4 regions of the Enterococcus sp. DIV1304_2 genome follow, and region 3 is predicted to be linked to each of the others. Evidence: riboswitches for the same ligand, from Rfam matches in the RefSeq annotation. Region 3 holds a riboswitch; each other region holds the start of a gene.
What was found. A riboswitch is a leader RNA that binds a small molecule or an ion and turns the genes downstream of it on or off. The one in region 3 is predicted to bind magnesium.

Region 1: linked by a shared signal. The riboswitch ahead of mgtE (magnesium transporter) and the one ahead of IGJ14_RS00220 (LysR family transcriptional regulator) in region 3 are both predicted to bind magnesium.
Region 2: linked by a shared signal. The riboswitch ahead of mgtA (magnesium-translocating P-type ATPase) and the one ahead of IGJ14_RS00220 (LysR family transcriptional regulator) in region 3 are both predicted to bind magnesium.
Region 4: linked by a shared signal. The riboswitch ahead of IGJ14_RS04995 (FtsW/RodA/SpoVE family cell cycle protein) and the one ahead of IGJ14_RS00220 (LysR family transcriptional regulator) in region 3 are both predicted to bind magnesium.

The regions. Positions count from the first base shown of each region.
Region 1 covers NZ_CP187851.1:897,226-905,152, reverse strand. Annotated here, with positions in the region: gene IGJ14_RS04295 (phosphoglycerate dehydrogenase) at 1-150, opposite strand, end outside; gene IGJ14_RS04290 (HesB/YadR/YfhF family protein) at 371-673, opposite strand; gene IGJ14_RS04285 (potassium channel family protein) at 689-1,354, opposite strand; gene mgtE (magnesium transporter) at 1,542-2,933, opposite strand; M-box (ykoK) riboswitch at 3,078-3,253, opposite strand; gene IGJ14_RS04275 (response regulator transcription factor) at 3,375-4,007, opposite strand; gene liaS (two-component system sensor histidine kinase LiaS) at 4,004-5,077, opposite strand; gene liaF (cell wall-active antibiotics response protein LiaF) at 5,074-5,805, opposite strand; gene greA (transcription elongation factor GreA) at 5,985-6,464, opposite strand; gene mltG (endolytic transglycosylase MltG) at 6,604-7,779, opposite strand.
Region 2 covers NZ_CP187851.1:2,311,838-2,319,764, reverse strand. Annotated here, with positions in the region: gene IGJ14_RS10720 (LTA synthase family protein) at 1-579, shown strand, start outside; gene IGJ14_RS10715 (helix-turn-helix domain-containing protein) at 1,061-1,927, shown strand; gene ndk (nucleoside-diphosphate kinase) at 2,108-2,542, opposite strand; M-box (ykoK) riboswitch at 2,686-2,858, shown strand; gene mgtA (magnesium-translocating P-type ATPase) at 3,202-5,850, shown strand; gene IGJ14_RS10700 (hypothetical protein) at 7,236-7,927, shown strand, end outside.
Region 3 covers NZ_CP187851.1:47,814-55,740, reverse strand. Annotated here, with positions in the region: gene IGJ14_RS00245 (cytidine deaminase) at 23-421, opposite strand; gene deoC (deoxyribose-phosphate aldolase) at 440-1,102, opposite strand; gene IGJ14_RS00235 (pyrimidine-nucleoside phosphorylase) at 1,116-2,417, opposite strand; gene IGJ14_RS00230 (LacI family DNA-binding transcriptional regulator) at 2,559-3,575, opposite strand; gene IGJ14_RS00225 (class I SAM-dependent methyltransferase) at 3,852-4,457, opposite strand; M-box (ykoK) riboswitch at 4,783-4,950, shown strand; gene IGJ14_RS00220 (LysR family transcriptional regulator) at 5,400-5,528, shown strand; gene tnpB (IS200/IS605 family element RNA-guided endonuclease TnpB) at 5,665-6,813, opposite strand; gene tnpA (IS200/IS605 family transposase) at 6,830-7,234, opposite strand; gene IGJ14_RS00205 (LysR substrate-binding domain-containing protein) at 7,423-7,927, shown strand, end outside.
Region 4 covers NZ_CP187851.1:1,044,181-1,052,107, forward strand. Annotated here, with positions in the region: gene IGJ14_RS04985 (hydroxymethylglutaryl-CoA synthase) at 31-1,188, opposite strand; gene IGJ14_RS04990 (hydroxymethylglutaryl-CoA reductase, degradative) at 1,644-4,082, shown strand; M-box (ykoK) riboswitch at 4,477-4,644, shown strand; gene IGJ14_RS04995 (FtsW/RodA/SpoVE family cell cycle protein) at 4,729-5,874, shown strand; gene IGJ14_RS05000 (FtsW/RodA/SpoVE family cell cycle protein) at 5,864-7,003, shown strand; gene IGJ14_RS05005 (phosphatase PAP2/LCP family protein) at 7,024-7,927, shown strand, end outside.

The DNA of each region.
Region 1 (7,927 bases), 850 kb from region 3:
ATCACCATTCCAGCCGATACTGATCGCTATTTCAGAAAGTTCGTCGGATGCTACTTCCGTTTGAAATGAATACTCTGGTGCTATTTCTTTGATCTTTTCGATAAATTCTTCACGAAACGAACGTACTGAATAAATAATTTTTTTTGTCATCACACCCCATCCTCTCTACCTATCAGTCTAGCTTAAACTCTCAAAAGAATGAAGTAGGATGCACTTCATACCTTGAACGACTTTTTCCTTTAATGACCACTGTAAAAGTGAATCAGCGTTTGACTGTCTAAAAAAACAAGCCTAACAATCCGAAAGTAAGTAAAACTTACTTTCCGTTCGTCAGGCTTGTTTTCCTAAATATATAAGACTATCTCTCACCTTATACATCCGCTGTTTCTTGGAAATGATATGTTGGTTCATCTAATTGAGGATCATAATCTACAACCAGATCATAGCCTTTGAAGAACCAATCATCGGCTTCATCAATAAAGAATAATAGACCATCGATCTTTTCTTGTTTCATCGGACGTTCCGGAAACTCCACAGACATACCGATTGAAAATCCCTCATGTACTTCTGTTTTGCCATATACTTTCCCAAAAAAACGGATACCATAATTTTCAGGTAAATCTACCTCTGCTTGAAACCATTCTTTTGCTTTGTCCGTTATTGTTAATTCCATGTGATGAGCCCCTTTTTATTGATTCATTTTATCATCAAGTATATCTACATCTTCTGTTTCTCCGATAACAAGTAGATTATCATTTTCACGTACATATTCGTCTGCGGCTGGCGACACTACGACAGAACGATCGAAGCGCCGGATGGCTACCACAGTCAAATCAAATCGCTGTCTGAAATTTAGTTCTGCTAACGTTTTATTAAAGAACTTGGGATTAGACACCCGAATCTCAGCAAGCGAAAATTTGTCTGACAGCTCTAAATAATCCAAAATATTTTTTGAAACAAGATTATGTGCGATCCGTATCCCCATATCCCTCTCAGGATGAACAACGCGATCTGCACCGATCTTTTCAAGAACCCGAGCATGATACTCATTTTGTGCTTTAGCTAAAATATTCGGAACGCCCATTTCTTTGACCATCAGAGTCACTAAAATACTTGCTTGGATATCTTCTCCAATTGCTACGATCACATGATCAAAATTTCTGATCCCTAAAGATCGTAAAGTCATTTCATCTTGTGCATTCGCAACCACTGCATGTGTTGCGATATTCATATATTCATTCACGCGATCTTCACTGCTATCAATGGCTAAAACTTCTTGTCCAGCTTCGACTAATGTCCGACAGATACTACCGCCAAAACGTCCAAGTCCTACGATTGCAAAATTCTGTTTCACTTTTCTCCTCCTTTTTCCATTCCATTTCAAGTATAGCAAAGCCACTCTAAAAACAAAAGTAACCCTGCTTTTCTTTACGGAAAACCCTAATTTTAATGGAGGGTCAAGAGAAGGACTACTATGGTAGACCATAGAATATTCCTTGATGTTTATACTAAAAAGGTATGCCTATATATACTAATTATTCCTACAATAAGTAACCTAAGAATACGTTAACTGAAATAAAGTAAATAAATAACCCAGCAATATCTTTGATCGAGGTAATGATCGGTGCAGATCCAGCAGCTTGATCAATATTCAATTTCAATAAGATAAAAGGAATCAAAAAACCCAAGGCTGCAGCTAAGGTCATTGCAAAGACCAAGGAGATTCCCACAGCTACACCTAACAATGGAATCCCTTGCCATACAGAAGCGACTATTCCAGATACGATCCCTACAACAATCCCTAAGCTTAAACCGATCCCTGTTTCCTTCAAAAAGTGCTTAATAAATGTGTTTAGATCAATATGTCCTAAAGATAATCCGCGAACAAAAACCGTCGATGACTGCGTCCCTACATTCCCACCCATATCCATGATCAAAGGAATAAAAATAGCAACAGCGGCCACTGATTCTAACGTTTGTTCAAACTCATCGATCACTAGACCAGCTAACATCCCTGCGACCAATGTGATGGCTAAGAAAGGCAACCTGACTTTCCAGATTTGCCAAAGACTGCCGTTGATCAGTACTGTACTACGATCAGCTTCTACAGAGGCGACATCTGCTAAACCAGCGGCATTGAACATATCCTCGGTTGTTTCTTGCTCTAAGACATCGATAGCGTCATCCACTGTCACAATGCCGACTAGTCGTGTTTCTTTATCCACGACGGGAATAGCGATCAAATCTAACTCTTGTAACAATCGTGCGGTTTCTTCCTGGTCAGTGTCTGTGGTTACATAAGCAACATGCTTGATCATGATTTCTTCAATGCGTTGATCACTTTCTGCAATGACTAAATCCTTTAATGATAGGACCCCTTCAATTTTTTTCGCCATATCTGTCACATACAAAATATAGATTGTTTCCATTTCTTTGGCTAATTTTCTGATTTTATGCAGTGCTTCTTCAACAGTCATTTCTTTCTTTATTGAAATAAATTCAGTCGTCATGATCCGTCCAGCCGTCTCATGTTCATAGCCCATCAATCGATTCGTCGTTGCACGCTCTTCTTCGGAAAGCTCTGCCAATAATTTTTTAGTCACACTCGCTGGTAATTCGTAAAACAACCTTACCCGATCATCTGGAGCCATCTCATTTACAAATTCAATCACTCCCTCATCCGTAAAAGAGCGAAGCAAGTCTTGTTGGACAGCTGGTTCAAATGTTTCAAAGATTTCGAGAGCTTTGTTCTTTGATAATAATCGAAAGACAAGAACTTGCTTATCTGAAGGTAGCGTAACAAATAGTTGGAGCAATTCCACTTTCTCGATCGTTGCTAAATAGTTCTTCAATTCTTCAAGCTTTTTTTGCTCAAGATAGTTAAGAATCGTCAATTGTGTTTCTAGGTTATTTGTATCATTTAGTGTTCTCATCTCGCATTCTCCTTTGTTACATCGTTTTTTCGATATAAACTTGTTGGATGGATTCGTTTAGAAAAACAGGAAGTACATAAAAAAGACGGCCTCCAAAAGAAGCCGTCTCATAAGATCCCATCAAAATGGTACCAGTGTTTACCTGAACGAACTTCTCGTCTGAGCTTTAGCACTAAAAGACGTAATTCTGGAAATATGATCCAGATAGCTACGTTAAGCACGCCTTAAGCCGACGTTGCCTGTTATACCCTGTGGCGTCTCTCGACGTTTGAGGGCAGTAGCCTGTGTTCTTTTAGGAGCCTCACCTAACAAGTTTTTATAATTAAACCCTACAGGTAAAATTGGTTTTTGTCAATAAGAGGATGAGTATTTGATAAAAAAATCCGGAATATTGTTAATCGTATCCCAATATAGTTATGCAATCATCCATTTTGTTTATTTTTACTTTACCAATCCATGCTTGAATGCGTAAATGGCAGCTTGCGTACGATCTTCCACTTCTAGCTTCGCTAAAATATTAGAAACATGTGTTTTGACTGTTTTCAAAGTGATAAACAATTCGTCTGCGATTTCTTGATTGCTTTTTCCTTCAGAGATCAACATAAGAATCTCATTTTCGCGATTCGTCAAATCATCGTGTAAGATCGGCTCATTGCGTCGACTCATTTTTTCCATCATTTTCGAGGTTACTTCAGGTTCAAGCACACGTTCGCCTCTTTGAGTCGCACGAATCGCATCAGCGATTTCATGGGCTGTCGATGTTTTAAGTAAGTAGCCCGTTGCGCCAGCTTCAATAGCTGGATATACTTTCTCATCATCAATAAAACTCGTGACGATAATGATTTTTGCTTCTGGCCAATCTTTGAGGATTGCTTTTGTAGATTCGATCCCGTCCATTTCTTCCATGACTAAATCCATTAAAATCACGTCCGGACGAAGTGCCATGGCTTTCTCATAGCCTTGCCGCCCATCCTCAGCTTCTCCGATCACTTCGATATCTTCTTGGATCGATAAATAGGATGAAACCCCTAAACGTACCATTTCATGATCATCGACTAGTAGTACTTTTATCATTTTTCCGCCTCCTTTATTAAAGGAACTTTGATTTCCACACTTGTTCCTTGTCCTTTGAAACTAATGATTTTTACTGTTCCACCAATACCTGCTACACGTTCTCTGATATTGTTTAGTCCGTAGCTACCGGTTTTTGTTTCATTCATATTGAAGCCAGTACCGTCATCGATCACTCGTAATAAAAGATTATTATCGATTTTATGCAGATACACTTCTAATTCATTGGCTTTTGCATGGCGTAACGTGTTTGAAAGTAGTTCTTGAACGATCCGGAAGAGATGATCTTCAATCGAATCAGATAAAGTGATATCTTCAATATCCCATTTCAATGCAATTTGTATCTTGTTTTTTAATTCTTTTAATAATTGCTCGATTCCTTGTTTCAAACTTTTTTCTTCAAGATTGACTGGTCGTAAATGTAGTAGCAACGCACGCATTTCAGATTGTGAAGCATTGATGATATCCGCTACCATCCTTAGTTGTTTACGAAACATTTCAGGCGTATCACTTTTTTCTGCTTGTTCCGTCAGAGCAGACATCATCATCATCGCTGCAAATAATTGCTGGGAAACTGAATCATGGAGCTCACGTGCTAAACGATGTCTTTCTAATTCTAAGATTTCTTCTTTTGTTTGTCCATCCACATATTGAGGTCGACTCGTCAATATTTGAAGTTCACTTGAGACTTCAACCATTTTTTCTTTGATTTTGGTTATTTCTTTTTCAATTTCTTTCACGTATATATCGTCAGAAGCGCTTGGTAAGGAATCATTTAAAACTTTTGCTTCATAATTGCCGGAAGAAATTGCACGTAATTGTTCTTCGATTTTCCCATAACGTGCTTTTTGTAAAAGAGAGACAATCAAAAAAACAATCAGGCCCACACCTGACGAAATCGCTAGTAAGTGAAAGATCAAAGGCACATATAAAATTCTGGCACTTAATAAAGTACGCCAAAAATGAGTTTGGTTGCTTGCGTAAAAATAAGTAAAAAAAGAAAATAAAATGACGATAAATGAGGCGATCGAAGCATAGATAGCTAGCATCGGTCGAGAAAGTTTCTCTATCATGCTCGGATCACCTCAATATCTCCAATCAATGTATTCGTAATGATTTTTAAACGACGTGGATTTTCATCGTAATCATTGCTATAGATTTTGATTGACTCATTCTTCAATGAGAATTGTTCTTCTTCAAATTGTACATTCCCTACTAAGGTTGCGTGCTCAAGACTGATTGCAATCCCTAAAGGAACTAAGATCCGTGTTCTACCGATGCCTTTTCTGACGATAACGATATTATCATCTTTAGGTAACAAGGTGTTTCCTAAATCAATGATCGTATCTCCTGAAAGAAGCGCGATATTGATATCGTCCCATTCATACACATCATTACCAATTCGCTGGTTACCGAATAATTGTTGTTTCTTTCGTTCATTGTTGTGGGACTTCACTTGCTCTGTTTGAACCATAATGATTTGTTTTTTTCGCCAAAAAGCATTTTTGGTTAGATCGATCCCAGAAATCTCTACGCCTTTAAGACCAATGAACAAGACAGCAAAAACTGCCATTACCCATAGCGCTGGACTATTGATCAAACTGAAGAAAATAACTAATCCACCTAGTACAAATTGAAAATTTTGAAAGCCCGATCTCGGTGATTTTCGCAATGCAAGATAGATATTAAAAATACCAAATAAGACTAATAGTAATAATTCAACATTATTTACGATTTGCCAAACTGCAAAGATCAATAGTAATGCTTCTACTACTATAAAAAAGCGCCAAGAGCTATTCATCGCTATTCTCCTTCCCTTTTCATTCTCTTTTTTATCATACCTATTTTTGTTTCGAGATGCTATAGGACTTTAGATGTAACTATCGATTTCTACAGCAAAAGGCCTGGGACTTTGTGTCATGGTCCCAGACCTTTTGCATAGACAAACTAATAATTAATTATCTGTGTCCAAATTTCTACTTATGCTTGTGCAACCTTGACGATTTTTACTTGCATATCGCCACCAGGTGTTGAAATCGTCACTTCATCATTTTTATACTTACCGATCAAAGCTTGTGCAATCGGTGAATCATTGGAAATTTTTCCAGAGAACGGATCTGCCTCAGCACTTCCTACGATCGTGTATTCTTCTTCTTCTCCGTCTGGTAACTCAATGAACGTCACTGTTTTACCAATAGACACTTCATCCGAATCAACCCCATCGTTGTCAATGATCTGTGCGAAACGGATCATATTCTCGATTGTAGTGATGCGCCCCTCTACAAAAGCTTGTTCATCTTTAGCTGCTTCATATTCTGAGTTCTCAGATAAATCACCAAAGCCACGGGCGATTTTGATTCGTTCAATGATTTCTCCCCGTTTAACTGTTTTTAATTCTTCTAATTCTTGCTCTAATTTTGCTTTTCCTTCAAGCGTCATAGGATATACTTTTTCTACCATGTATAACTCTTCTCCTTTTTCTATCGAATACCGCAAAAGGTAATCTTTTACGGACTACAGTCCAAAAAAGATTACCATGCTTTTTCTAAAATGTAAATGTTTTTCTAAAAATAAATCAAGATGTAGATAACGTTCAATTTTAGTTATTTACGTATTTTTGTACTAATTCCATATGCTCCTCATATGTTTTTGCAAAATAAACCTCACCTGTAGTGATATCTGCGACAAAATAGTAATAATCATTATCTGCCGGTTCAATCACAGCTTGGATAGCTGCTTCACTTGGACTGTTGAATGGTCCTGGCCCATATCCTTTATTTGTATAAAGGTTATAAGGTGAATCTACTGCCGTATCTTCATAAGAGACAAATTCTTTGTGTTCGCCTAACGCATATAAAATAGAAATATCTGATTGCAATGGCATTCCTATGTCAATGCGATTATAGAAAACTCTGGCAATATTTTTACGATCTGATTCAGATACCCCTTCTTTTTCGATCAATGAAGCAAGTGTCATGATTTCTTGAACCGTATGATTTTGTTGCTTGATCGTAGAAAAATAAGGTTGTAACACGGTATTCGTTTTTTCGACCATCTGAATGATCAGATCTTTAAGTGACATATCTTTATAGTAATCATAAGTCGCTGGGAATAAATAACCTTCTAAGCGATACTTGGTGTTTTCTGCCTTAGCTGCACTTTCTAATAAATCAGGGTATTTTTGAGTCAACTCAGTGAAAAAGGCTTCATTTTTTAGTAGATCTAAAAATTCCTGCTTATCTTTCCCAGTGATTTTTGCTACTCGTTCTGCAATCTGCTCTGCATCAAATCCCTCTGGTATCGTGATCTTCCCATCTGCCACTTCTGTAGGTTCTGAGGTGCCACCTTCTTGGAGCTCTTTACCGATTTCATCTAACGTCATGTTAGGGGCTAATTGATAGAAACCAGCCTGAAAACCAGTCATATTTTTAAATTTTGTATAATAATTAAATACGATACCGCTCTTGATGATATGGTCTTGTTCTAAAATCTCTCCGATTTGCTTATTTGAAGAGCCACTAGGTATTTCGATCGAAACCAATTGTTCATTCTCTGGGTCTAAAGGTTTTAAACCACTATCAATATAGCGATAGACCGTAAAACCAAATACACATCCAATAATTAGCAACGTAAGCGCAATCACTAAAATAATTTTTCCTACGATTTTATCTTCTTTTTTACGTAGGTCTTTTCGCTTACTGACTACATCTGTCGAATCAGTTGTATTCTTTTGTCGTCGTGTCTTCTCATCTGGATGTTGTTTGTTTTCTGACAAAACAACTCCTCCTTACTATCAACTTCATAACTTTATTCATTATACATGAAATTCAGGCGGAGGTGAATTATTTTTAACAATTCTTATGTCAAAATTGTAAGTAGTAAATCGATTCTCTTCGGCTTAAAATAGAAAATAAAATGATTCT
Region 2 (7,927 bases), 800 kb from region 3:
GAAACATGGGGCGATTTTGATAATGCGCAGATGCAAAGAGTACCGCTGATGTTCCATATTCCAGGTTATACAAAAGGAACCGTCAAACATGAGTATGGTGGTGAAATCGATGTTTTACCAACTTTACTCCATTTATTAGGAATCGAGGACAAAAATTATATCCATTTTGGTACAGATTTACTTTCACCTCAACATGATCAAGTCGTGGCATTTAGAAATGGGAATTTTGTCGCGCCGGATTACACCGTACTAGGTGGAAAAATCTATGATACGAAAACAGGGGTATTACTCGAAGAAAACCAAGCAGCGGAACAAAAAGTCGCACAAGAACAAAATCAGGTGAAAACAGCTTTGAGTCTTTCTGATAAACTCAATCAAGAAAATCTCTTGCGATTCTATGTGCCAAATGGATTTACGACAATCGATCCTGCAAAGTATGACTATAAGAATCAAGTGCAACGGAACCAACAAATTGAAAAAGAAAAAGGTGCAGCTTCAACAAGTGTCTATTCTAAAAATCATGATCAAACAACAACCAATCTATACCCTGCAGAGGATGGATCGGCGGACAAACCATAGACATGGCTAGATGTCGGTGAAGGAGCAAGCTATCTGAAGGCTTCTTTCACAACCTGGATCAACGGTGTTCAATCAGCAACACTTCAGTAATAAGTCAAAAAAACCTAAAATGAAAAAGCCATTTTTGCTTTTTCTGCCTTATTATTCAGTGCTGAACGCTTCTTTCACAACCTTGATCAACGGTGTTCAAGTAGCTGACCTTCAACACTAAGCTGAAAAATCAAAAAATATGAGGAACTATTTTCTGCCTTTTCATCTTACTGTTCAGGTCAAAGCGCTTCTTTCACAACCTTACAAAACTTCTAAAAAGTTGTAATTTCACTTTTTAGAAGTTTTTTTATTGTTCTTCAAATATTTTTTTTATTTATGCGTACTTAATTAGTGAATGCAATAAATATTTCGATAGTTATTTCTCTTTTTCGGTTGTTGTTCTGACGAAGAGGATCTTATTGGAAAATGCACACACTAAAGGAGGCATATTATGCACGATGGAGAATTGATCAAAAAATTACGGGTAAGTCGCAAGTTGACACAGTCACAATTGGCAGAAGGGATCTGTTCAAAAACTTCGCTTGTGGGGATCGAGAATCGTACGATCAAAAAAATTTCTTTTTTAACACTGATGGCATTTCTTGATCGGTTGAATATCACACTTACTGAATACGAATCGCTACGAAATCAAGTGGAAGAACCACGGAAAACGAGAAAAACACGTAATCTTTTGAATAAAGTTCAGGAGGATGATTTTGATCCCTACAAAGAAATCGCCGACAATCGCAAGCAATTTAAGCGAACGGCTGATCTTTACTATCTCGTACTGAATATACATATGTATTGGAAATCAAGTGTGAAGCCAGATATCCAATTGGAATTTTTGGGATATGAGATACGAATGATCGAAGATTACTTTATGAAACTGAAAGAATTTGGTCGATATGAACTAGACTTATTAGCAGAGTTCCCCTTTATTTTCAGCGATTCCTTTATCGAAAACAATTATTTGAAAATTAAAAAAAGAATGCGTAAAGCAATGAAGTCAGGTTATGATCAGTGTTTGTTTCTTTTTTTAAAGAATTTAACTGTCTATTATATCGACAAAAAAAGATATAAAAAAGCACGAAGCATCAATGAAGATATGTATCGTTGTTTAGGTTTGAAATCAAAGACAGCTGTCATTTACGAGAGTTTGATGTCCGATTATTATCGTCGATTGATCGCCACCGCATTAGGGGAACCAATCAAAAAAGAGGAGTTTGAGTCATTATTTGCAGTGATCGAGTATACCTTAGGCAAAGAAGAGCGAGATGAATTAGAAGAAAAACTATTGTCTATCCAAGCACAACGCTAGAGATTTGCTGAAAGCGGCTATTTAGTGGGCATTTGACTTAATACAAAAGGAAAACCAGTCCCTCTAGTATTGAGTCAATCCTCTCACTAAACGTGTGGAGCATGACCTCTAACAGAAGGACTGGCATATCAATAAGATGATCAAAAATTGATGCACTCAAAAAGTCAGTGAGCAAAAAATTTATTTTTTCGCATCTTCTACTTTCTTTGTATCGAATGGCGGAAAGAAACGTGTGATCTCAGTATTGGCTGCATCTCGTGAATCCGAAGCGTGAATGATATTTTCTGTACCAGGTAAGGCAAAATCGCCTCTGATCGTCCCAGGAACGGCATCTGCTGCTTTTGTTGCACCGACCATTTTGCGTACGAGATCGATCACATCTTCACCTGTTAATACCAGATAGACGACTGGACCAGAAGTCATATAGTCGATCAAGTCATCGAAAAAGCTTCGATTAGATAGATGTTGATAGTGTTCTTTTGCTAGTTTTTCAGTCATCGTCGCGAATTTCATTTCAGCGATTGCGAATCCTTTTTCTTCAAAACGCTGGATGATTCGGCCAATTAAATGACGTCTTACCCCATCAGGTTTGATAATAACAAGTGTACGTTCCATATCCTTCACTCCGATCTGTTGTGATAGGTTCATTATACCTAGAGAAAGAAAACATGACAAACGAATCCCTTAGAGTTTCAACTTTTTTGAAAATGTGTTTGACATTCCAGCCAATAGTTGTTACATTAGGTGAGGAAAAACTGAATAAGATTTGTTAGGTGAGGCTCCTATACAAACATAGGCTACTGCCCAAAAATGTCGAGAGACGCCAATGGGTAGAACAGGAATTGTCGAGATAAGGCTTTTCATAAGGTAGCTAAAAGCTCTTTTGCTTTTTACGTTGTATAGTGCCAAAACTCAACGAGTAGATCATCCATGCTTTTTTTTGTGCACTTTTTTGACCTTTCGCTGAGTTTTGGCGAAAGGTTTTTTGTTTCTCACCAATCTGTTTTTTCAAATAAAAAGGTGTTAGAGGGTGATCAAGTTGGGAAGTTGAAGTATCCAGTAATAGGGCAAGAAAGTAATGTAAGTAAACGAAAGGAGATGAGAACAAATGGATGAAAGTCCGGTGTACAAGGAGACAAAGCGTTGGTATGTTGAGACTATTATCTATCTGTTCTCAGCGCCTTTAGAACACTCTGTCTCCGTTGATTAGATAAACGATCAAGCGCACAACAGATATCAGTGTGTGCTTGATAAGATCAAAGGAGGAACACGAGATGGAAAAAAAGAAAGAAACAAAAAAAGTCTACGCTGGTTTTGCTAGTAAAAATAAGCAACAGTTATTTGACTTATTTCAAACAACACAAAAAGGCTTGTCTTCAGAACAAGTAGAAAATTTAAGAGAAACTTATGGAAATAATAGTATTTCATATGGAAAGAAAACGCCGTTTATTGTAGAAGTGATCAAGGCGTTTATCACCCCTTTCACATTAGTATTGATTGCTTTAGGAATTATTTCTTTTATCACCGAGTATCTATTAGCTGCTCCAGCAGATAAAGATTTGTTTGGTGTAATCATCATTTTTGCCATGGTGTTAGTCAGTGGCACGATGACCTTGATCCAATCCGTACGTTCGAACCAAGCTGCTGAAAAGTTGAAATCATTGGTGAAAGTAACAGCTGCCGTAAAACGAGATGGTGAATACAAAGAAATTCCTATGGAGGAAATTGTTTGTGGCGATCAAGTTCGTTTGTCAGCGGGAGATATGATCCCAGCAGACATGCGGTTGCTTTCTGCCAAAGATTTATTTATCTCACAAGCGGCATTAACGGGTGAAAGCTATCCCGTTGAGAAACATGCGACTGTGTGCTCTGGAAGAACACAAAGCGAAACGAGTTATGAAAATATTGCATTCATGGGAAGCAATGTGATCAGTGGTAGTGCAGAAGGTATCATCATCTCTGTTGGGAACGACACGATGTTTGGACATGTGGCACAAAACTTATCACAAAAACCGATAAAAACAAGCTTTGAATTAGGCATCCAAAAAACATCCATGTTGTTGATCAAATTCATGGCATTGATGGCACCAACTGTGATCGTGATCAATGGATTTACAAAAGGAGACTGGTTAGAAGCATTCTTGTTTGGTTTATCAGTCGCTGTTGGGTTAACACCAGAAATGCTACCGATGATCGTTACGACAAATCTGGTCAAAGGTGCCAGTGCTATGGCGAAAAAAGGAACAGTCATCAAAAATCTAAATGCCATTCAAAATTTTGGTGCGATCGATGTCCTTTGTACAGATAAAACAGGTACATTGACTCAAGATAAAATTATTTTAGAATACCACATGGATTGTGAAGGAAATGAAAATGACCGAGTACTGCGCCACGCCTACTTGAATAGTTACTACCAAACTGGATTAAAGAATCTTTTAGATGTTGCCATTATCGATGAAGCAGTTGAGACGTTAGATACAGAGAAGATTCGTTATCAAAAAGTAGATGAAATACCCTTTGATTTTGAACGTAGAAGAATGAGTGTCGTGGTGGCTGACCCAGCTGGAAAAACGCAAATGATCACAAAGGGTGCGATCGAAGAAATGTTAAGTATCTCTTCATACATCGACCTTGGTGGTGAAGTCAAACCATTGACTGCTGAACAAAGAGAAACAGTTTTGGCGAAAGTGAAGGACTTGAATGAAGATGGGTTGCGTGTGATCGGTGTCGCGCAAAAAACGAATCCAAGTGTGGTTGGAGAATTTTCAGTGAAAGATGAGTCAGAAATGGTCTTGATTGGCTATCTTGCTTTCCTTGATCCACCAAAAGAAACAACCAAACAAGCATTGAAAGCTTTGAAAGATCATGGTGTTGCTGTAAAAGTATTGACTGGTGACAACGAGTTGGTCACACGTTCTGTTTGTCGACAAGTAGGCTTACAAATCAATGAATTGATCACTGGCGAGAAAATCGCTGAGATGTCTGATAAGGAATTAGGAAAAGTTGCTGAGGCACATGATGTCTTTGTCAAATTGAATCCGCAACAAAAAGCACGATTAACCACTGCCTTACGTAACAATGGTCACACAGTAGGTTTTTTAGGCGATGGTATTAACGACGCACCAGCAATGAAAGTCGCAGATATCGGTATTTCAGTAGATACAGCAGTAGATATTGCAAAAGAATCAGCGGATGTTATCTTGTTAGAAAAAGATTTGATGATTTTAGAAAAAGGATTATTGTCAGGTAGAGAGACTTTCGGCAATATTATGAAATACATCAAAGCGACAGCTAGTTCAAACTTTGGCAACATGTTTTCTGTCTTGGTAGCTAGTACATTCCTTCCATTTTTACCTATGCTACCGTTACAAATTTTATTCTTAAATTTGATTTATGATGTATCTTGTATCTCTTTGCCATGGGATAGAATGGATAAAGAATATTTGCATGAACCAAAAAAATGGGAAGCATCAAGTATTGGCAAATTTATGGTGTACTTCGGACCAACGAGTTCCGTTTTTGACATCACGACCTATCTATTGATGTACTTTGTAATTTGTCCAGCAGTGGTTGGTGGAAGTTACCATACATTGACTGGCTCACAACAAGTTCTATTTATCGCATTGTTCCATGCTGGTTGGTTTGTTGAATCTTTATGGACGCAAACCTTAGTGTTACATGCGTTACGGACACCTAAAGTGCCTTTCTTGCAAAGTAATGCCACTTTTATTATGTTTTCAATTACAACATTAGGTATTCTAGTAGGTTCTGTTCTTCCTTTTACTAATTTTGGTGAAGGACTAGGATTGTTACCATTACCAGCTAACTATTGGATTTGGTTGATCGTGACTGTTATCGCTTATTTAGGATTAGTTACATTCATGAAAAAAATCTATATCAATAAATTTGGAGAACTATTATAAAAGAAAATCTTTTCTGCACTTTCGTACGAGGAATTTGAGCATCCTTCAGGTAAGATTTCAATAAAAAAATAAACTTCATTTAAATGGTTCGCTTATTCTATAAAATTTTAGTGAATCGCTGCATCGTTCCATCAATAGTAAAACGCTGATAGATTAGGTATTTTAAATACCTAATCTATTTTTTTTCTGCGCTACTAAAAAAGTCAAGTACTCGCGTAAGTTATATTTAAATAATTTTTCAAAAAAGAATAAATTATATTTAAATATAACGGAAACAAGCGTTATACAATGTGTTCGAGCGATTGTTTAAAAGCAATCTATTATTACCCGTTGCCAGCTATTGTTATGTTGGATAAAGAAAATCTATGATTCAAGTAAGACTCAAAATGCTTGATTTTTAGAAAAACTAGATAACGATAAACCATTGATATAGCAGTTCGATCAAACATTGAATCAAATGGATCATTTGTCTCACTTCTTGACTCGCAACGGGATAAGGGGGCGAAGAATGGATCAATTGAAGCAATCCGACGGGGAAATACTCTTGGGAAATACAATCATAAGAGTATGCTGGGAATCGTGGCTTCAATAGAAGCGGGAATGATATATTGTCGTAGTTACTCTAAGTAGATTTAAGCAAATAACTAATGATGAGTGAGTGTAGTTGGGGTTACGGTCACGAATAGTTGCGCTATCGTTTATAAAAAATAGCTGTTTGTTTAGATCGGTAGCTAATAATGTTGAGACAGGTAGATAAAATTTTTGTTACAGAGGTTTGAGTCGAAAATAGTGGAGTCTAAAATTGATCCTTTAAGGTCGGAACATAAGTGTTCAAACAAATAAGCCATCATTCATGAAAAATTGTATTTTACAAATTTTTATGAATGATGGCTTATTTATGAAAAATGGTGTTTGGGAATAGAATGTATTCATTTTTGAAGGGATTACGCATGGTCATTCGATGAGTATAAACAAAAAAAAGATTATAATGCAAAACTCGAAATAAAAAAACAACAAAACGCACTCGGAAAAATAGCCGTTTAAAAAAATGACTGGTTCTTTACTATATTATAATTCATGAAAATTTCATTCGTTTTTCATGGTAGAAAATTAAATAAGCAGAAAATGGGTGATAAAGCGAATTAGCGACACATGATTAACGTTGATATAACAGCTTTTTTTACTTTCAATTGAATTTTTAAAATCACTTGTTATTTTTAAAAGTCAAATAATATGCTCTGAAAAAAATTAATCGTTTTTCAGTAATAAAGAAATTTTTTTTAAAAATAACTGAATTTAACATTATACAATACAAAAAGAATCAAGCAAGCAATAATAATTATCAATAAGTTAATTTTGTTGTATGAAGCAGAAGGGAAGATAAGATGAAAAAAAATATTGTTATGTGTGTTGCCGCAATGCTTCTTTTTTCAGGAATAACTTCTCCATTGTCAACCGTCGTGCAGGCAGTGGATGCTGAAAATGACTCAGTCACTCTATCACCCACAACTCAAACAGAAGAGTCGATTGATCAAACCATGCAAAGTGAAGAGACAGTCACACAGACAACAGAATCAGTAAAAGAGGAGGTGAAACAGTCAGAGGCGCAGACACAAGAATCGACGACTGAAGAAAAACACTTTACTTTAACTTTTATGACAGATAGCACTCATTTATTCGAATCAGGAGCGGAAGTTAAAGAACTGACAGTGAAGGAAAACGAAAAATTAGCAAGTAATGATATCCCGAGTTTTGCGGATGATCAACCATTGAACGGTTGGGAAGTTGAAGGCAAACTCTATACGAATGAAGAAATCAGCCAATTAACAGTGACGAAGGATCTACAACTAAAAGCAGTATTTAAACAACAGGCATTCCGCTCTTTGAGAAGTACAGATGCTTCGATCAAAGATACGATTGCTACCGCGGATAAGACGAAAGTACTTGTTGTACCAAATCCTACAGATAGTACGCAAGCTTGCCAGACATATGCTGCATCAGATACCGGAGTAAAAGCGGCATTAAATGATTTGTATCATGCGGGCAATATGCAAGATTACGTCATGTATATGGGATC
Region 3 (7,927 bases):
AGCTGACTGAATTGAACATAATTTATAAATCTTTTTCTGAAAATGCGTAAGGTAATAACTCTCTTACGGTCATCGTTTTCGTCACACCATTGTCGCCAACCAACGTAACTGGCATCTCTGGCTCACAAAATTCTGCCATTACTTGGCGACAAGCACCACATGGAGAAATCGGCTCAGGTGTATGACCTGCAACGACTAGATGTGTAAAGTCCATTTCTTTTTCAGATACTGCTTTAAAAAACGCGGTACGTTCTGCGCAATTCGTTAAACCAAATGACGCATTTTCGATATTCAATCCTTGATAGGTTTTCCCAGATGCTGTCACTAAACAAGCACCTACTGGAAATTTGGAATAAGGCACATACGCTTTATCCAAGGCGTCGATAGCGATATCGATCCATTCTTGTTTGATTTCTGACATCTTTTTCTCCTTAGAATATTAATAGCCTTCGCCAGTTGAACCGGACATGATTGACACACCAGCACTTGTACCGATTCGTGTGGCACCTGCTTCGATCATCGCAACGGCTTCCGCTTCATTGTGGATACCTCCTGAAGCTTTGACGCCCATTTCTGGACCAACCGTTTCACGCATCAAGCGGATATCTTCCACTTTCGCGCCACCTGTTGAAAAACCAGTAGATGTTTTCACAAAATCAGCTCCTGCAGCTTTCGCTAATTCGCAAGCTTTGATGATTTCCGCTTGTTCTAACAAGGCTGTTTCAATGATTACTTTAACTAACGCGCGGTCTTTTGCAGCTTCGACTACCGCTTCGATATCTTTTTTCACGACATCGTCTTGTTCAGATTTCAAGGCACCGATATTGATGACCATATCCACTTCATCTGCGCCATTTTCGATCGCATTCGCTGTTTCAAATGCCTTTGTTTCGGCTGTGTTTGCTCCTAATGGGAAACCAATGACGGTACAAACAGCGACTGGCTCACCTTGTAGTTCCTCTTTCGCCAAGGCAACCCATGTTGGATTGATACAGACTGAATAGAAATGATGTTTTTTTGCTTCCCCAATAATGCGCATCACATCTGCTTTTGTTGCATCTGCTTTTAGAATTGTGTGGTCGATCATTCGATTTAATTCCATGTCTCTTCTCCTTCTACTCTGTAATGATGTCATGAATCAGGATAGGCTTCTCCGCCATATCACCGATTTCAATATTTTTATATAACAAGTCGATCACTGGCGAAATGTCTTCTTCATTACTATAGATCCTCAATAGCGATTCGCCAGCTTCTACTTTATCACCGATTTTCTTATTCAATCGTAAACCAACAGCATGATCGATCGAATCTTCTTTCGTTTTACGTCCTGCACCAAGCATCATTGCTGCGATCCCTAATTCGTTCGCAACGATTTTTGTCACGACACCTGTTGTCTTCGCTGGCAGTTCATAAATATAACGAGCAGTTAACAACCGCGCAGGTTCATCGACAACTGTTGGGTCGCCCCCTTGGTTCTGGATCATTTCTTTGAATTTAGCTAAAGCTTTCCCTGATTCAAGGGCTTCTTTTAGCATTTCGCGCGCTTCTTCGATCGATGCCGCTTTTTCGGCTAAAACGACCATTTGACTACCTAAAGCATAGCACATTTCAACTAAATCTTCCGGTCCGTTCCCTTGAAGTGTTTCAATGGCTTCAACGACTTCTAAGCTGTTGCCGATTGCTTCACCCAACGGTTCAGACATATCAGAGATCACTGCTACTGTTTGGCGACCGGCTAATTTGCCGATCCGTGTCATGGTCTTCGCCAAGCGTCTCGCGTCATCGATATTTTTCATGAAGGCACCGTCACCCGTCGTCACATCTAGCACGATCGCATCCGCTCCTGCGGCGATTTTCTTACTCATGATCGAACTAGCAATCAATGGGATCGAGTTGACCGTTGCCGTCACATCACGCAAGGCATACAATTTTTTATCTGCTGGAGCGAGATTGCCCGATTGGCCGATCACCGCTACTTTACTTTCGTTCACGGTGCGGATGAATTCTTCATCTGATAGTTCGATCCGAAATCCAGGAATAGCTTCTAACTTATCTAATGTGCCACCTGTGTAGCCAAGACCACGCCCTGACATTTTTGCCACAGTTGCACCTACACTTGCTACTAAAGGTGCTAAAATCAAGGTAGTTGTATCCCCCACGCCTCCGGTAGAATGCTTGTCGACTTTGATCCCATCTAAGGAACTTAAATCGATCACATCGCCAGAATGAGCGATTGCCAACGTTAGATCAGTGATTTCTTCATCGGTCATATCCTGATAGAAAATAGCCATCAATAATGCGCTGATTTGGTAATCAGGAATGTTATCATTTGTGTAGTTCGTGACAATGTACGAAATCTCTTCCTTTGATAATTGGTGTCCATCTCTCTTTTTTTCGATCAAATCGACCATCCGCATGCCGTAATCCTCCTCGTTCTTCATTCGGTATTATACAGGAATTTCGAAAAAGGTAAACCACTTTAGTAAACCGGTTTACTATTTTCTCGCAATGTATCTTACCAACTTTGTAAACACTTACATAAGCAATATAACGCCCTACTAGACCTTTGTCAATGTTTTTACGCTCTCACGAATAATTAATTTTGTTTCAAAGACTTTGTTCGGAACTTTTCTTTGTGGAAATTCAATCGTGTCAATCAAAAAGCGAGCTGCATAAAAACCAATATCGAAACTCGGTTGCTTGACCGTTGTCAACTTAGGGATCATATACTCAGACAATTTTAATCCATCAAAGCCGATGACCGAAATATCCTCTGGAATACGCTTGCCCATTTCATCGATTGCTTGGTAACAACCAATCGCCATGGCATCATTGCCACAAAATACCGCCGTTACATCTTTATGACGTAACAAGCGCTTACTTGCTTCGTACCCTCCTTGGACAGTCAAGTCTCCTTCTTCTACAAACTTACCGTTGAACGCCAGTCCATGATCTTTTAGTGCATGACGATAACCATTGAATCGCTCTTCTAACTGATAATAGCCAGTTGTCTCTTTTAACATACCAATTTTCGTGTGACCGTTTTTGATCAATAACGAGACAGCTTGATAAGCGCCTTCATATTCCTTCACGATCAAGCGACCGTTATCTCGACGATTCAACCCACGATCGATCAGGATGATCGGCATGTTGTTATAAAAACTACTATCAAGGGCATACTCTTGAGGCAACACATTCGGCGTCGCTAACAATAAACCATCTACGGATCGATGAGAAAGCTCCCTTAAATACTTCAGTTCATTGTCTTGACTATGTCTGGAGTTACAAAGAATGATGACATATCCTAAGGGGTTTAAATAACTTTCGACCCCTTCGATCACTTTGGAAAAGAAGAAATCCGTCACATCTGGCACGATCATGCCAATCGTTTTTGAGTGACGATTGATCACATTGGAAGCAAAATAATCTGGCTTGTAATGATGTTCATTTACGATCGACAACACTTTTTTTCGTGTCTTTTCACTAAAACGGCTGCCTTTATTATTTAAAATCTGTGACACAGTCGTCACTGAAACACCTGCCATCTCAGCAATATCTCGAATTGTCAGTTTCACTTTTGTTCCCCCTTTATATATGTAAATTCCCTAACAGTGTACCAAATGGTTTTCGAAATGGATAGAGGGAAAAAAGGCTTGGTCAAAAGTAAATCAATCCCATATAGATATTTGCTAAGCAAATTTCATAAACGATGTCTTATTTTTTCGAAGCTAGCTCTCACTTCCCCTAACCCACTCTATTTACCCATCTTACTTGTATGAACAAACAACGAAGCAGTCGAAGAAATTCTTACTCATTCCTTCGACTGCTCCGTTATTTTCATTCGATTATGTTCAATCTTCTTTTACACTTCGGATAATATAATAGCCTTTATCTTTGATCACGATTTCTGCGTTACCAAATGTTTCTTGCATTTTCTTTTGTGCGCTAGGTGCACCTTGTTTTTTCTGAATGACGATCGTTAAGGTGCCACCTGTACATAGGCGGGGATATGCGCCAGTCAAGATTTCATGTACAACTTTTTTGCCTGCACGAATCGGTGGATTGCTGACAATTGCAGCATAGTCTGTTTCTGTCACCTCTTCATAAATATTTGACTGATGAATCGCTACATTTTTGATTTGATTGCGCTTCGCATTTCCTTGTGCCAAGTCCACCGCTCTAGCATTGATGTCTACCATTTCAACAAAGCGCTCACTCGCATAGGCAAGAGAAAGCCCGATTGGACCATAGCCACAGCCAACATCCAAAATTTTGCCATCTGGTAGCTGTGCCCATTCAAAGGCATCGATCAATACACGTGAGCCATAATCAACTGTTTCACGTGAAAACACACCCGAGTCTGTCACAAACTGAAAGGTTTTCCCTCTTAGCTCAAATGACCATTCGTCAAACTCATGAGCAGTCTCTGGGTGTTCGGAATAATAATGATTCGTCATAGTTTCCATCCTTCTTATCTGTTAGTTGTTCATAGTCTAACGTGTTCCATGAGAAGGTGCAAGCGAAACTGTGTTTCTTCTGTTTTCTTTTATAAATATAACCATTTAATCGCGATACGGAAGAAAAAAATTTTCTTAGCTGCTCACTCTTCTCCTTTTTCGGTATTTGCGTAATCTGTTTCGTGAAAGTAGAGAAAATATCAATAGAAGTCCCATAAACCTTACTATTAGCGTTTTTAAGAAGACAAATATCTCCATGATATCTCTATTCATGAAACGCGCATGATTGACTATTACTTCCACTGCCCTTTATGATATGGATGAAAAATAATCATATTAGGTGAGGTTACTCTGAAGAACACAGGTTATCGCTCGGAAATGTCGAGAGACAGTAACGTGTAAAGCAGGAATTGTCGGATTAAGGCTTTTCCAAGATAACTAGAACTTGTTTCTTACGTCTCAGAAAGCCAAAGCTCAATTAACGTGATTACAATTGCGCCTTACAATTGCAAATTACACTTACCAATGTTTATTTGAGTACACCGCCCTTTATGTATTAAAGAGGCTTTTTTATGTTGTCAGCAAACCTCACGCCACCAAAAAACAGTAGTAAACCGCTTTAAGTAAGTGTGTCTTATTCCTCATTCTTTTGCTTTCTTAGGTGTATTGATTTCCTTTCCTAGTTGAGATTCGCTTCATCCATTGCAACCTATCAATCACTAGCCTTCGATCAAGAATCTATAAATCATTGACTCGCATAAAAATCAACTAGCGACTGATAAAACTGTCATGCTTCATTTCCTATTAAAAGTAATAGTGATTCGTTTCACATTCATTAAGGATTGTTTAATCTCTATGTGTGCTTCACGATAACTATTGTTTTTTTAAGAGGCCCATGAGACATTTAAAAGGAGAATAAAATGATAAAGGAGGCATAGCTGTATGTCGATCGAAAAATTAGAATATTTCTATATGATTGCCCGTTTCAACAGCCTCTCGCAAGCTTCAAAAGAGCTACATGTTAGTATTTCTTCGTTAAGTAGTTCTGTGAACTACTCACCACTTAGCTAAACCTACCGGTTTTTAACGCTTGAAGTGGGAGCTTCTTGGGAATAGAGCATACTTGCAAGCGTATTTCTTTACTCACAGCGGTTTCTCTTATTTACCAAGCTATCCCCGTAGTTCCTACGGTTTTTGATGATTGGATCTAAGCTAATCCCATAGAATGTAGTCTTAGACCTTCGGTCAGAATATTGATACTAGCATTGATATCTCGGTCATGATGAACATGACAAACAGGACAAGTCCATTCTCGAATTTCTAGAGATTTCTTGCCGTCTTTGTGTCCACAATTCGAACAGATTTGACTAGATGGGAACCACTTATCCACTTCGATAATATTTCGACCGTACCAGTCAGCTTTGTATTGTAACCTAGTCACAAAACTAGACCATGAAACATCCGAAATACTTTTTGCTAGTTTATGATTACGCAACATACCTTTTGTATTTAAGTCTTCTATACAGATCATATCGTGGTTTTTGATAATCTCTGTGCTCAACTTGTTTAGAAAGTCATTGCGTTGATTCATTACTTTTTCATGTAGTCGTGCTATTTTACGTTTTTGTTTTTGATAATTTCTAGCTTCAAACAGATTGATACCTTTTTGTTTAGCTAATAATGCACGTCTTGACAACTTACGTTGTTCACATTTTAGTTTTTTTGACATTTTTGACGTGAATTTATTGTTATCAATCTTTTGACCATTAGAAAGGATTGCAAAATCAGTTATACCAAGGTCAATTCCAATAGCGGAATTAGTTTTAGGAAGCTCAGCTATTTCTTCTTTACACAATAAAGAAATATAATATTTACCGCTAGAATGACGTGATATTGTAGCGGATTTGATCAGACCTTTAGGTTGTCTATGGAGCGTAATTTTAACTAACGACTTCAACTTAGGAAGTTTGACAAATTGATTATCAATCAAAGTGATTGTTCCATTTTGATTGTTAGTCGTATAGCTTTGAACTGGATTTTTCTTGCTTTTGAAACGAGGAAATCCGGCGGACTTATCACGAAAGAAGTTCTTATACGCCTTATCTAGGTTGAGTTGTGCATTTGCTAAAGCAAGACTATCCACTTCTTTCAAGAACGGAAAATCTTGCTTATATTTTGCAGGCGTTGGAAAACTCATTTTTTTAGAGGAATTTTTCCTAGTTTCTTTATAAGCTTTCATTCGGTCATCAAGCATTAGATTGTAGACCTTACGGACACAGCCAAAAGACTTAGCAAAGAAGGTTTCTTGTTCTTCTGTTGGATAGATTCTAAATTTATATGCTTTTAGTCGCTCCATAAAGCTCGCCTGCTTTCTATTTATGATTGTTTCCTTGATTTTGAATATATTTCTTAATCACATCAATTGGTGCTCCACCAGTTGTCAAAAGACAAAAACTTTTTGACCAGAACATTTCTTTCCAAAGAAATTGTTTGATTCTTGGATAATTGCGCTTTATCAAACGTGAACTAGCACTTTTATAGGCATTGATAAATTTTGTCAATTCTGTTTTTGGTTGAGCTTTGAACATAATATGAACGTGATCTTTATCATGATTCCACTCAACTAAAGTGATGTGATACGATTCTGAGATTCTTTCAAAAGTCGCTTTAGCGTAGTTAGATATTTCATTATCAATTACTTGTCTACGATATTTCGTTACTAAAACAAGGTGATAATAAAGAAGAAATACTGAATGGTTATTTGTGTCTAATTCCATGTTATATCAACTCATTTCTTGTATAGACTGATTTTAACATGAGACAAAATAAAAAAGCAATACGCCTTAGTTGTCGGTCTTCGAGTTACCAACGGTAACCCTCATACCGAACGGCATTCATCACCCACCTATAGAGGATGGGCGACTTCTGCCTAATTCTGTTAAATGAATCAGTAGACTATCCTGCTTTGCGTGTCGGTACAAGCGATGCTTCGTTTATCTTTGAAGCAAACAAATATCCAATCCGGCATCAAAACTTTACGATCGACTACCGTTATATTCCTTCATTGGATCTGCTAAATAAACTAAGTCAGAAAGAAATCGACTTTGCCATTACTTCTGCTACCCTAGATCACCCCAAATTTATTCAAACAAGGTTAGCCACTTTGGAACTTAAAGTAGCAATCAGTAACTATTTTGTAAAACCAGATGGGATATTATCCGCGGAAGTACTAGAAGAGTTACCTTTTATCTTTTTACTCGACCATGTAGAACATCAAGTGATTACGAAAAAAGTAGTCAAACAGCTGACCAATGAACCAAAATATGTCGTCTGTCCAGATAGTTTAGGAGCAGCGAAAATGATTACAGAAGGAAAAGGAATGCTATTAGCCAATACCTTTGTGCAAGAACTTTTAGCTATTGAACCTGTTTGTTTTGTCTCTCTACCAACATTTCCAACCATTCATTTTT
Region 4 (7,927 bases), 1.0 Mb from region 3:
TCAACGATCGAGGTCAGTTTTTTGCATTCATTATTTTTCTTTGTAAAAACGAATATCATTTTCTACTTTATAGATCGAGTAAGGTAGATCTGAATGATATTCAGCTGTTTCACCATTTCCCGGTAATGTTTCATTGAAGATCTTTTCATATTGATCAACCGTCAATGCTTCACGGTTATCTAACATCGCTTGATTGTCTTCTTTGGATAAGAAGTTTTGATAGCCTTCTTCTAAATATCCAGTGAAAAATTCACTCACAGCACCAGAACCATAGCTGAATAATCCGATACGGGCACCCGATTTCAATGCTTGAGAGTTTTCCAATAAAGAAATCAACCCCAAATAAAGGGACCCAGTGTATAGATTTCCTATTCGTCGACTATAGGTGATGCCTTCTTCATAACGAGCCATCAAACGTTTTTGCGTTGCCTCATCTGTTTCTTCGATCACACTTTGTAACGCTTTTTTCCCCATTTTTGTGTAAGGAATATGGAAGGTAAGCGCATCATAATCAGCAAGTGTTCGACCTGTTGTTTCTTTATATCTATTCCAGACTTTTTGGAAAGACTCAATATAAGTAGAGTTGGACAAAGGACCATCTACTACAGGATATTGACTATAATTTGGACGCCAAAAGTCATAAATATCTTCTGTTAAAAAGACGCTGTGGTCTTCAAGAGAAAGAATCCGAGGGTTTTGTGTGATCATCATAGCGACCGCACCTACACCTTGAGTCACTTCACCACCACTTGCTAAACCGTAGCGGGCGATATCGCTCGCAATCACTAAGACTTTACGATCTGGATGATTTTTGACATATTCTTTTGCCATGTGCAAAGCTGCTGTTCCCCCGTAACAAGCTTCTTTTACTTCGAATGAACGAGCAAAAGGTTGAACTTTTAACAAATGATGGATGATCACAGCACTTGCCTTTGATTGGTCGATGCCTGATTCGGTACCTACAATGACCATATCGATTTTTTCACGATCTTCTTCTGTGACGATTTTACTCGCTGCATTTGCTCCTAGCGTGACGATGTCTTCATAAACTTGATTGACAGCCATCTGATCTTGACCGATCCCGATATGGTATTTGGCAGGATCATCTCCACGTCTGTTTGCTAATTCAGTCATATCTAAAAATAAATTAGGAATAAAAAAGGAAAGACGATCAATCCCTATTTTCATTTCAACACCTCTTTACTCATGATAAAAAACTTACTTTATTAAAGTATCACAAAATCGCTAAAAGAAATACAAAAAAGCTAATTTTTAAGGATTTGTAAAAAAATATAGCGCTTTTTTTAAAAGGTGTATGTTATATTTGTATTTCCGGTAAAGAATGGTATATTTTTGTAGGAGATACTTGACAGTTAGAAAATAATCAACTGTCCATCTTTTATACAATTTAATAAGAAGTGTATTTTAATTTTTACGAAACCATTCACATTGTTCTATCCATTTGATATAGACAAACGTTTTGAAGAATGTCTCGTCGGTTACAGCGTGACGTTTTTCGCAAATATATGAGAAATAAGGAGGGAATCCGTTTGCGCAAAAGATTGTAACACCTATAAATCCGTCGCGTTTTATGTAATACGTGGATGAGTAAATTTATAGGCTTTGGCAACGGGTGGCTTAACTTGAAGGAAGTCGTTATTATAGATGCTGCACGAACACCGATTGGAAAGTATCGTGGTAGCTTAAGCAGTTATTCTGCTGTTGAGTTGGGAACATTCATTACAACAGAAATCCTTGAACGAACAGGGATAAACAAAGAAGCAATCAATCAAGTCATTTTTGGAAATGTGCTTCAAGCAGGGAATGGGCAAAATGTTGCACGACAAATTGCGATCAATAGCGGAATCCCCGTAAGTGTTCCGGCAATGACAATCAATGAAGTTTGTGGATCTGGGATGAAATCAGTGATCCTTGCGCGTCAACAAATCCAACTAGGCGAAGCGGACCTGATCATAGCCGGTGGTGTTGAAAGCATGACTAGAGCGCCGATGATCCAAGTGAGCGATCCAGAAAACGAGAAAATCGAAGAAATCTCAAGTATGGTCAATGATGGATTAACCGATGCATTTTCCAATACTCATATGGGACTGACAGCAGAAAATGTGGCAAAACAATTTTCTGTGACGAGAGCAGAGCAAGATCAATATGCACTGGCTTCACAATTAAAAGCAGCACAAGCCAGCGAGTCAGGGGTCTTCAAGGAGGAAATCATTCCAATTTCCCGTAATGAAGAAGTATTTGCAACAGATGAAGCAGTGCGAGGAAATAGTACATTAGAAAAATTAAGCACCTTACGGACGGTTTTTGCGGAGGACGGCACAGTTACTGCTGGAAATGCTTCACCTTTGAACGATGGTGGCTCTGTACTGATCTTAGCGTCGAAAGACTATGCGATTGCTCATGACTTACCGTATTTAGCTACGATCAAAGGAGTCTCTGAAGTTGGGATCGATCCAAGTATCATGGGGGTAGCTCCAATCAAAGCAATCAATACCTTGATGGAGAAAACAGAGCTTTCCTTGGACGACATCGATCTATTTGAAATTAACGAAGCGTTTGCTGCGTCATCGATCGTTGTGAATCGTGAATTGAATCTCCCATCAGAGAAAGTCAATATTTATGGTGGTGCGATTGCGTTAGGCCATCCGATTGGTGCTAGTGGCGCTCGTATCTTGACTACTTTAGGCTATGCGTTAAGAAGGCAGCACCAACGATACGGAGTAGCTTCATTATGTATTGGTGGCGGTCTTGGATTAGCTGTTCTTTTGGAAGCTAATTTGCAACAAACTGGTGATAACGAAAAAAAAAAGTTTTATGAACTAACGCCAGAACAACGTAGACAGCGATTAGTTCAAGAAAAAGTGATTTCTCAAGCAGAAGCAACAGGTTTTAAAGAATCTGTTTTAACAGAAGATATCGCCAACCATTTGATTGAAAATCAAATCAGCCAAGTAGAGATCCCATTAGGTGTCGCATTGAATTTTCAAGTGAACGGTCAAAAAAAATGGATTCCTATGGCAACGGAAGAACCTTCTGTAATTGCTGCAGCGAGCAATGGTGCAAAAATATGTGGCGATATCAGCGTTCAGATACCCCGACGATTGATGCGTGGGCAAATCGTCTTGACTGGTCGTTGTGATTATCGAAAAATCAAAGAAGTCATTGAAGCAAGAAAACCAGAATTGGTCACTTGTGCAAACGAAAGCTATCCTTCGATCGTCAAGCGTGGTGGAGGTGTCCGAGAAATTTCTACTCGAGAATTTATGGGGAGCGAGCATGCCTATCTTTCACTTGATTTTTTAGTGGATGTCAAAGATGCGATGGGGGCGAATATCATCAACTCGATTTTGGAAGGAGTTGCGGTTCGTATCAAAGAATGGTTCCCTGAAGAAGAAATCTTGTTCAGTATCTTAAGTAATCTGGCGACTGAATCTTTAGCGATCGCGACTTGTATGATTCCTTTTGAGCGATTGGCAAAGGACAAAGAAACGGGTCAGCTGATTGCTGAAAAGATTCGTCAAGCGAGTGAATACGCAAAGTTGGATCCTTATCGGGCAACGACCCACAACAAAGGAATCATGAATGGTATCGAAGCGGTCATCTTAGCCACAGGAAATGATACACGAGCAGCCGCAGCGGCTATTCATGCCTATGCTGCTCGAAATGGTAGTTACCAAGGGTTGACTGACTGGCAAATCAAGGAAGATCATTTGGTAGGGAAATTGACGGTTCCTTTAGCTGTCGCGACAGTAGGGGGGGCTTCCCGCGTCTTACCGAAAGCGAAAGCTTCTTTAGATATGTTAGCAATTGATTCTGCACAAGAATTGGCACAAGTGATTGCAGCTGTTGGTTTAGCACAAAACCTGGCGGCACTGCGTGCACTTGTTAGTGACGGTATCCAAAAAGGACATATGTCCTTACAAGCGAGAGCATTGGCAATCACAGTTGGTGCCAAAGGGGACGAAATCGAGAGAGTTGCCGCAAAGCTTAGGGAATCAGGAACGATCAACCAACAAAGCGCACTAGCTGCCTTAGAAGCTATCCAGGCGAGCAAAAACTAGGAATAATTTGCGAAATGGGCGTAGTAGCTGAGGGAAAATGACAAATAATTTTCATTATTATAACGTGCCTCTCAAAACACATAAAAAAATACCTATGCTAAGTATGAAGAATCTATAATCTGAAATTTATTTTTTTCATAAGAGACCATCACGTCTTTTTATGCTATTTTCATTTTTATGTGAGGTTGTATAATATTAAACAAAACGTAACAGACCTTGTCGATTAAAGGTTTTCTGTTACGTTTTTTTACATACTCTGATCTAAAAAATATAGAACATATATTATTAAATTTTAAAAATAATTTATATAACATTAAAAAAAGCTAAAGTTTTTTAAGCTTATTTGAGGTTCTCTTGTGAATAAATAATCTAACAGGTATACTTTTCCTCAAATAGAATAACTTGTTAGGCGAGACTCCTAAACAAACATAGGCTATTGCGCAGAAACGTCGAAAGACGCCAATGTGTAAAACAGGAATTGTCGGATTAAGGCTCTTCATAAGATAGCTAAGAGAAATCTTTACGTTGTTTAGTGTCAAAACTCACACGATGAGACTGAAAAGCCAATCGTTTTTTTCGTTTGGCTTTTTTTATTCAAGATGGGTAAGTGACGTATCTCCGCTGTAACACAAAGGAGAAATATAGGATGGGTGTAAAAGACATAAGAAAAATAGATTTGTATTTGCTCGTACCATATCTGTTGATCAGTGTAATAGGATTATTGATGATCTATAGTGCGAGTACGTTCCGTTTGATGTCATTCGATCAAAGTACAAATCAACTTTTAGTTCGACAAATGGTATTTGTAGCACTTAGTTGGGCAATGATTTTTTTCATTTACCGAGTGAAACCTGCATTTATACTCAATCATCGAATCGTAAAAATAATGATGGGGATCGGTATCGTGGGTCTGATCTTGACAAAGGTACCTGGGATTGGTGTCAATATCAGTGGGGCGCAACGATGGATCTCAATTGCAGGTTTTCAATTTCAACCTGCTGAAATTGTCAATGTCGGTATGATTTTTTATTTAGCTTATTATTTTAGAAAACCCAAGCAATCATTGAATGAATTAAAAAAACCCTTTTTTATCATCGCTTTATGTTCTCTGCTGATTTTATTCCAACCAAAAGTAGCTGGTGCGATCTTGTTGATCATCTTAGCTGCAATCATGATCACGACGGTTCAATTACCAGTTCGCTATATTTTATTGTTTTTTGCAGGACTGTTCAGTCTCTTTTTGCTCCTTGGCGGCATTATTTATTTACTAGGGCAAAATGACCTATTACCAAGTATTTTTGCTCATACTTATGATCGCTTGAGCATTGCTTTTAATCCTTTTTTAGATCCTTATGGAAAAGGATTTCAGATGAGTCAATCTTATTATGCCATGTACAACGGTGGGCTTTTTGGATTAGGATTGGGAAATAGTATTACCAAAAAGGGCTATTTACCAGTAGCCGAGACTGATTTTATTTTTTCGATTATTTTAGAAGAGTTAGGTCTGATCGTGGGCTTACTGATTCTAGCAATGTTATTTTCGATTATTTTGCGCTTATTTGTCTTGAGTGCGAATGAACCAAATCAGCAGATCGGGTTGATTTATTTGGGAACAGGGATGCTGTTATTGCTACAGACAAGTATCAATATTGCAAGTATCAGTGGCATGATCCCAATGACAGGTATTCCGCTTCCTTTTATTAGTTATGGAGGATCAAGCTATTTGATTTTATCCATGCTTTTGGGCGTTTGCCTGAAACTGTCCTCACGAGGTAAGCAAAATGAAATTTAAAATAAATGAATTCAACTATGCATTATTTTTACCAATCTTTCTTTTATATTTATTAAGTGTCGGTGTGCAATATGGGGCAGCTGTTTATGACCAAGTTCCAGTCCGAGGAGTCGTGCTTCGACAAATCGTGTTTTGTTTGATGTCGGTCGGGCTGTTGTTTCTAACACAACGAGTGAAAACAGTCGTATTGTTAAGATATTCTCCTTATCTTTATGGCTTTTCACTTTTTGTGATGGGCCTGTTGTATCAGTTTTATGATCCGGTGATGTTTCAACTCACAGGCACCAAACGTTGGCTTAGGATTGGCAGCTTTTCATTTCAACCTTCTGAATTAGTGAAACTCACCTTTATCTTAGTGGTTGTTTATTTGACCTTGATCTATGAGCAAAAGGTGAAACAACGAACCGTTAAAACTGATTTATTTTATGTAGGAAAGATATTACTGGTTAGTTTACCGACCTTTTTATTGATGTACATGCAAAAAGATTTTGGAACAAGTTTGGTTTTTGTCATATGCTTGGGGGCATTATTCATGATCGCTGGGGTACATTGGAAGATCATGACGGCAATAACCTCGATTCTAGTTATTCTCGGGGCCATTTTGATTGCTTTAGTTTTTACTGAATACGGACACCAGATTTTATATCGTCTGAATTTTAAGACTTATCAGTTAGATCGAGTACGCGCATGGGTTGATCCATTTGCATATAGCCAATCGATTGGTTATCAACAATCACAAAGTTTACTTTCTATCGGGGCAGGTGGGTTTAGTGGCAGGGCCGAAGCAATCAATCCTATCTATGTGCCCGTTCGTGAATCAGATATGGTCTTTACAGTGATTGCTGAAACATTTGGCTTTTTAGGAAGTGTTTCTGTGCTCTTTTTATATTTTTATCTTTTTTACCAAATCATTTATAGTGCAATCGAAACAAATAATAAAGGAAATGTGTATTTTGCGATTGTCTTCGTATTTGGTTTGTTATTCCAAGTGTTTGAAAATATTGGAGCTGCGATCGGTCTACTCCCATTAACAGGGATTCCTTTACCATTTTTAAGTCAAGGAGGAACTTCCCTCTTGGTTATTGGCTGTGGTTTAGGCATTATTTTAGGATTTAAAAAGTATGAATGAGAAGTAGAAGGGAAGTTATTATGAAACAGATGCCAAAAGGAACATTGGTGGTAGCATTCGTATCATTCGTCTTATTGACGACTTTGACCACACTAGTTATGACAGAAAACACCTTATTCAACCAACTCGATTTAGCCATTTATCAACAGGAGCGATTAATCGAATTCCCAGTATTAACAACATTTTTTAGTTATTTTGCAAAACTAGCAACGATTATTCCTACTTTATTTTTCACAGGGTTGCTGGCAATTTTTAGTTGGCGGAAACAATACCATAAATTAGCCATTTGGCAAGTCTTAATGGTTTTGACAGTTAGTTTGATTGGCTACGTGATGAAACAAGCTATCCAGCGGACACGACCTGATGTGGAGCAATTGATTCCTAGATCTTCTTACTCTTTTCCAAGTGGTCATTCGATTTTGTCTATGACGCTATTCTTAGTATTTTTGATCACCATGTACATTATTTATCGTGAGAAAAGGGTAAATAAACTAGTATGGGTGGGGGCTCTTTATCCATTATTGATTGCTAGTTCTAGAATTTATTTGAGAGTACATTATCCTAGCGATATCTTAGCAGGTTTTTTACTGAGTTTTTCAGTTGTTTTCTTATGTTATAGTCTGTTTTTCTCTTTTATCACTGAAAAAACAGTAAGAAAAAAGCACCAACAAAAACGAATATTCACTAGAAAACAAAAAGTTTTATTGTCTATTATGGCATTTCTTTTCCTATTAGTAGGTTCTGCAGTTGCATATGGTGTTCGCTTTTACTACGATGCCAGACAGACCGTGACTTCGATGCAACAACCGCTACAAAGAGAAACCGTTCAGCGGGAAAAGGATACGCCAGTCAGCATTTTAGTTTTAGGTATCGCCAATAATTCAATTAGAAAAACGGACTATCGTGCAAATACGATCATGTTGG